DNA from 2 places in the Gimesia aquarii genome. Region 1 is predicted to be linked to the other one. Evidence: riboswitches for the same ligand, from Rfam matches in the RefSeq annotation. Region 1 holds a riboswitch; the other holds the start of a gene.

Region 1 (3,555 bases):
ATGGCAATCACGACGAGAAGTTCAATCAGGGTGAATCCACGCCGCGAACTGGTTTGCTGGGAAAGTGAATTCAGTTGAGTACGAATACTGTTTTTTTTCATGGGATTGATTTCGTTATTGTAAAATGTTGTAGTTACGAGGCGCAGGAAGGCTCTCGCGTATACAAGCGGGTTGGAATGTGAAGGAGGATGTTGAATTGATCTATTCACATGAGACTGTGCTGGTAGATTCAGAGTGGGTAGAACCCTGGATCTAGAGGCGCAGACTTATCGCCCAAGAGGGGCACAGAACTATAGATCTTATTTTCAATAGGCAGATAAATCTCAGCTGATCCGAGGAGGAGGCTCTGGTGGTTCCAACGAAAATTCAGGTGTTTTGTGCGAGCCTGGAGTGATCCTCGATTCGGAAACGGGAAAGACATTATTGGTCGGGAGCCTGACAAGAATAGCCCAGGGGATGCTGTTCCCAAAGAGCCCTTGCCCTTGGCACTTTTGTATCAACAGGCCGATCACAGGACCGGACTCTGGTTGTGAAGATGATTTCGCATTGGAGGTGCTAGGATGAGCGGAATTCTTCTGAGTGGAGCAACTCTTTGCTGGCGGTAATCCTCTCATGTTTTTTTAACGCAGCAATCTTCAGCCTGTCGGGTTTCATAAACCGTTTGGACCGGTTCTACCCGTACCAACTGCGTGACGCATTCAGGGGGCGTTACCTGATTTGCTCTCGCCCAGACAAGTTTTTCCCGGTTGGTGAAGCAACAACATGTCTTCCAGCACTGTCCGGCTGACTGGCAGCCACAGGGCCGATTCTGGCACGGGAACGGGACAGTCCGGTCTTTCTGAATTCCAGCAGGGTGGCTCAGGGAACGTGGAAAAAAAGAGAATACTAAAGCACATAACAAAACCAAGCAGATCACACTGCGTACGATACGCCGTTTTGTATTATTGAGCCCGGAAAACATTGATTTACCTGACGGCGATACTTGATCCGTCGAATGAGGGCTCACTCTCTACGCCAAAAAGTCTATCACTCTGAATCAGCAAATACAAGAAACTTATTCTAATGAGTTTCGTAATTTGGTAGCCTGGCGAACGTTGTGATGTTATGTTTGGGAAACGCGATGCACAGTCGGCTTTATCGTTGTATTTCCCATTGGCAGGAGATACAGTTCATAGCTGCGATGTTCTGTCGGGCGTTCGATTATCCAATCGAACAGGAAGCCGGTGAGAATCCGGCACGGGACCGCCACTGTATGCGAGGAGATCGCCAGCATTGATGTCACTGTGAATTCGTTTCATGGGAAGGCGCTGGTCAGATCGTTTGACTTGTGAGTCAGAATACGGCCTGGCAGGAACGCACCAGCACTGCTTCGATCTTATCTGGAAGTAGGTGTTATGTTCCTGAGATCCGGTGTCGGTCTCCATGGCAGCCTCGAAGACCCGAAGCCTTGCGCCGAAAGGTTTTTTCATGTTTCGTCTCAAGCCGCGCCATCTCAGGCGTCATGCTCATGCTGCGCTCACCACCGGCTTTACGCTGATCGAACTGCTAGTCGTCATTGCCATCATTGCAATACTGATTGCATTATTGTTGCCCGCGGTACAGCAGGCTCGTGAAGCAGCACGCCGCCTGCAGTGCAAGAACAATTTGAAACAGATCGGAATCGCACTGCACAACTACCACGACACGCATCGGGTCTTTCCCAAGGGAGGCTACGGGGGCTTTATGTCAGCAGCCAATGCCAGCAATCCGGCGCTGAAGCAAACCGGATTGACACTCAGTTGGGGAGCGGCCATTCTTCCCGGCCTGGATCAGGCCAACCTGTTCCAGAAGATCAATCAAAATGAATGGTACGTTCACCCCGACAACGTTCCAATCGGCCAGACAGTTCTGCCGGTTTATCTGTGCCCATCTGTTCCCTCGCCAGAAATGCTCAAGCCTAGCGGTGACCAGACATCAGCGCCCGAAAGATTCGCACGCTCTGACTACGGAGGAAACTGGGGAGAACGAGGACTTCGCTGCTTCCCAGCAACCAACTGTCAGAACAACTATGGAGGTACGGGGGCAGATGCCTATCGGGGCATGTTCCCGTTGCTGGGGGCTCCCAGTGTCCGTATGAGAGATGTCACCGATGGAACCACGAACACGATCTTAGTCGGCGAACGCCTAATGGACTGCATTCCATCTGGATCGGCCACAAGAATGTTTTTGACCAGAGTGCACCGGTAAACGGTCGCTACGCGTCTCCGGGTGATACGCAATGGCAATCGTGCATCACCTTTGGTGGCACAGCCAATCCACCTGGAAAGCTCGGTTGTGATTTCGGACAAGAGTTTCACAGCTTCCACACAGGCGGTGCTCAATTCTTGCTGGTAGACGGCTCTGTCCGTTTTGTATCCGAGAACATCGATATCGTGACTTTCTCCGCTCTGCTATCCCGCAAAGGGGCGGAAGTCATTGGCGAATTCTGAGCTGTGATAAAAATGATTGAACCAGCAATAGATACCGTCCACGCTTTGAAAGGAGGTGATCCTAGTCTGTTTCTGCAATTTTGAATAGATATCGTTAATAAAGAAATGAAACCACTTTGAACTCGCGGAACAAACTGTCCGAGTGCAGCCGCCTAGTTATGCGATTACAGGCCTTCAAAAGCTGACTCAATTTTGTTTGGTATTTCAAATGCTCTTTTGAGCATAGTTTGAATTCTATTAATGGTATCTTTAAAAAATACATCGCTAACTAATTGGATTACCTTCTTGTTGAACGCTTTCTACGCTAAATCAGTGGGTGGTATCCACGTTAGTGATGAATGATGAAGAGATATTAACACTTTGCCGTCTAGCTTATGATATGCGAAGGTATAATCAGCGCGGGTCGCGTCCCCACCTTCATTAACAAAAGTGTAGTGCCCCATGTCTTTATAGCCCAGGCCGCCAGCCTTCAAGATAGGGCCAGCAGCGCTCTGAAATTCTACATGTTTCCATCCATGGTTTAAGAATCCACCGTCGTGTGGGTAGTTCGCGTTCCCCCCTACGAAATAGGAGCGCGCTCCTGCCTCATCAAGACGGATTACATCAGCTAAGGTGGGTTTAAACAGTAGCGGCTCATCAGGCGAGCCAAAGTCGTATAGTCCAAGAAGTGTTTCCACATCTTGCTCAATTACGGCTTTTACCCATGCACGTTGTGCGTTGACCACTTCAGCTTTTGTTATCTTCTCAAATCTTCTCATTGCTAACCCACGTATAATAAAATGTTGTATAGATTTGGTTAATTCTCGCTTTTCGAAAATCATACATGACTTGTTATTCAATTGCATGGACTTGTTCATACATCATGCTGCGATGGAACAAATGCGCGCAAATTGATCATTTTTGTTCTGATATGATGACCCACATGCTTCATATCACGCGTTGTTGCTGTATTATGATATCAGCCGAGAAAAAAAATTCAAGAAGTAGTCTCACACTGTGCAACCCAATCAGAAAACGTTGTTTAGAGTGTGGTATTTAGATATATGCGATAGCCAGAAAATATAGGCTGGACAAGATCTATCTAATC
Region 2 (3,555 bases), 3.1 Mb from region 1:
AGCACAAGGCCCCGGCTAAAGAGAAACCGAGAATCAGTTGTCGCATTTTGGAGAAACGTTGGAAGGGCGCTGCTTCCGAACGTTGCCGGACGGCCACAAGTAATAGAGCCGTTGTGCTGGCCGCCACAATGATGAGCCAAAAACGGTAAGTGCCAACAAAGCTTAGGATGTTTGCCTCGAGGATTCGATTCAATGGCAGAACTGCCTCTAAGGCAACGGCTTCGAATTTTCTTAGACCTGGGAAGTGCGGGTACGTGGTGTGTAGTAGAATGAACAACCCAATCCCCAGTAATCCGAAAAGAATGCCAAGTCTTAGCCACTTACGTGTGTTAGATGGTGGCCTGCATGCAGTCATTGCAACCACCGCACTGATCACGACAAATAGCGCAATGATCGCTACGCGCAGATACCACGCAGTATGAAGTTTCATGACTGCGATGTGGAGGACCTCGGCAGATCGGTTGTCTTTGGGCCACTCGCTGACGAACCTTTCAGCGAGTGCGACAGCGGCAGGTCCGTCAATCGGTCTGTTGATTTTGAAAATGGTTTGATAAAATAGCGCATCGCTTCTCAGTCTTGAATCCGTTGTTGTCTTGAGAACCTCGTCGAGTTCGGCGTTCAGTTCGCGCATCGAATCAAAGGTGCTTCTATCATTGGTCGAAGGTAAGCCTGCGAGGATTTTCAACGATAGCCAACGTTCTGGCAAAAACTGCGCGACGTGAGGGTCATCCGGGGAAACTTTACGGAGATCACCGATCAGCGTTGCGATATTGGTATGTGTTCTGGCGAATTCTTCCACTGAGAGTGGGCGATGGGACGTTCTCAGTTCGTTCTTGATCTGATCGATTAAGACATCCGTTGGTGTCACCGAGGATTCAACCGGACTTGGTTTGTTAGGGATTCTCTCGGTGGTGGGTGGTGGATCGTCCGGGCGCTCTTGAGCGACCGATGTCGCCGCGACAATGGTAAGTAAAACGAAAGCGGTGGCATTGGCACTACAGGGGATTCTTCTGAACATGTTCAGCTCGCTTTCAGTCGTAATATTGTCCGGAAGACTGCCGTTGATACCTCTCGCTGACCCTCCGAATTTTACACAACACTTAACGTGGCTGGACAGAAAAAGGTGTCAGGAATGCTCTGTAGAAAACCTGCCTTTGATTGCTATATCTGTAATTAACGAGTCATGATACACCATAGTGCATGACACAGACAACTAAATCTCCACGGATGGTATTGGTGACTGCTTATGAGATCGCAAAGCAATCACTTCAAAATTGTAGAAACAGACTAGGATCACCTCCTTTCAAAGCGTGGACGGTATCTATTGCTGGTTCAATCATTTTTATCACAGCTCAGAATTCGCCAATGACTTCCGCCCCTTTGCGGGATAGCAGAGCGGAGAAAGTCACGATATCGATGTTCTCGGATACAAAACGGACAGAGCCGTCTACCAGCAAGAATTGAGCACCGCCTGTGTGGAAGCTGTGAAACTCTTGTCCGAAATCACAACCGAGCTTTCCAGGTGGATTGGCTGTGCCACCAAAGGTGATGCACGATTGCCATTGCGTATCACCCGGAGACGCGTAGCGACCGTTTACCGGTGCACTCTGGTCAAAAACATTCTTATGGCCGATCCAGATGGAATGTAACCCATTGGGTGCTTCGCCTACTAAGATCGTGTTTGTGGTTCCATCGGTGACATCTCTCATACGGACACTGGGAGCCCCCAGCAACGGGAACATGCCCCGATAGGCATCCGCACCCGTACCTCCATAGTTATTCTGACAGTTGGTTGCTGGGAAGCAGCGAAGTCCCCGTTCTCCCCAGTTTCCGCCGTAGTCAGTGCGTGCGAACCTTTCGGGCGCTGATGTCTGGTCACCGTTAGGTTTGAGCATCTCTGGTGAAGGAACAGATGGGCACAGATAAACCGGCAGAACCGTCTGGCCGATTGGAACGTTGTCGGGGTGAACGTACCATTCGTTTTGATTGATCTTCTGGAACAGATTGGCCTGATCCAGGCCGGGAAGAATGGCCGCTCCCCAACTGAGTGTCAATCCGGTTTGCTTCAGCGCCGGATTGCTGGCATTGGCTGCTGACATAAAGCCCCCGTAGCCTCCCTTGGGAAAGACCCGATGCGTGTCGTGGTAGTTGTGCAGTGCGATTCCGATCTGTTTCAAATTGTTCTTGCACTGCAGGCGGCGTGCTGCTTCACGAGCCTGCTGTACCGCGGGCAACAATAATGCAATCAGTATTGCAATGATGGCAATGACGACTAGCAGTTCGATCAGCGTAAAGCCGGTGGTGAGCGCAGCATGAGCATGACGCCTGAGATGGCGCGGCTTGAGACGAAACATGAAAAAACCTTTCGGCGCAAGGCTTCGGGTCTTCGAGGCTGCCATGGAGACCGACACCGGATCTCAGGAACATAACACCTACTTCCAGATAAGATCGAAGCAGTGCTGGTGCGTTCCTGCCAGGCCGTATTCTGACTCACAAGTCAAACGATCTGACCAGCGCCTTCCCATGAAACGAATTCACAGTGACATCAATGCTGGCGATCTCCTCGCATACAGCGGCGGTCCCGTGCCGGATTCTCACCGGCTTCCTGTTCGATTGGATAATCGAACGCCCGACAGAACATCGCAGGTGTGAAGTGTATCTCCTGCTGATGGGAAATACAATCTTAAAGCGGACTTTGCACCCATGCGGAAAACTCACCGTTTTAAAAGACACCCTTTAAAATAATGATCGGGTAATAGCTGTTACCCGATCATTTTTAATGCACAGTCTTGATTCTTTTAATGTCTGGAACCTGTTATCTGCTTCGATTGCCTGTTGATATTGCGTTTTTATCACTAATCAAAGACAATCAATTACATTGATGAACGCCAATCATATTAACCTTGCATCAGGCTCAGGTTTTACGGCACATCGGCGGCACAAAGCTCGTTGCGCGAAAGGAATCCACACGACATGTTCATTTCCAGCTTGCTTCGACTCAGTCTTATTTTCTTCCTCACGATTATTAGTGCCTGCGCAGGAACATCCACGCAATTCCTGGGACATTCAAACGAAATCGAAAATACACCAACTCCGACTGGTTTTACGATCTCTCCGTCGGACGCAATGGTCATCAGGCGTTTGAATGATGGTCCGAGGATATTCGTCGATGAGGTGTACCACGATGGAGAGAACTATTACATTTGTAATAACACCATCGGATTTAAGTCATCCCAGCCTCTAAAAACTGGCAGAGTGATCAATGGGCAGACTGGTGAAATTTACAACCGTAAAACAAAATCGTGGGAACCAGATCCTCGCATTGAAAAACATACACAAGTAAATCAGACTGGAGCAGCCGCTACCGGATTAAACAAAGGTTCCTGACACTTTTTTAACTCTACGATATTTTTTACTTATCTACTGAGGAAAAGGTCATGTATCAAGGATGGATTGTAGGCATCAACAAATTGACTTCGCAAACTCGATCGGTCCAAATCAGGTTGCCGGTTTTTTATATTTTCGGATTCATTGCCATCATGCTCGCTCCGCTTT

What was found. A riboswitch is a leader RNA that binds a small molecule or an ion and turns the genes downstream of it on or off. The one in region 1 is predicted to bind cobalamin.
Region 2: it holds a riboswitch for cobalamin, as region 1 does, so the genes downstream of both, V144x_RS03990 (DUF1559 domain-containing protein) here and V144x_RS15665 (DUF1559 domain-containing protein) in region 1, are expected to answer to the same signal.

What each region holds. Positions count from the first base shown of each region.
Region 1 is NZ_CP037920.1:4,035,079-4,038,633, reverse strand. Features, by position in the region: gene V144x_RS15675 (DUF1559 domain-containing protein) at 1-101, opposite strand, end outside; gene V144x_RS28415 (hypothetical protein) at 378-533, shown strand; gene V144x_RS15670 (hypothetical protein) at 611-961, opposite strand; cobalamin riboswitch at 1,174-1,362, shown strand; gene V144x_RS15665 (DUF1559 domain-containing protein) at 1,468-2,226, shown strand; gene V144x_RS28915 (H-X9-DG-CTERM domain-containing protein) at 2,172-2,468, shown strand; gene V144x_RS15660 (hypothetical protein) at 2,768-3,313, opposite strand.
Region 2 is NZ_CP037920.1:970,206-973,760, forward strand. Features, by position in the region: gene V144x_RS03985 (TlpA family protein disulfide reductase) at 1-1,018, opposite strand, end outside; gene V144x_RS03990 (DUF1559 domain-containing protein) at 1,353-2,354, opposite strand; cobalamin riboswitch at 2,460-2,648, opposite strand; gene V144x_RS03995 (hypothetical protein) at 2,974-3,387, shown strand; gene V144x_RS04000 (hypothetical protein) at 3,438-3,555, shown strand, end outside.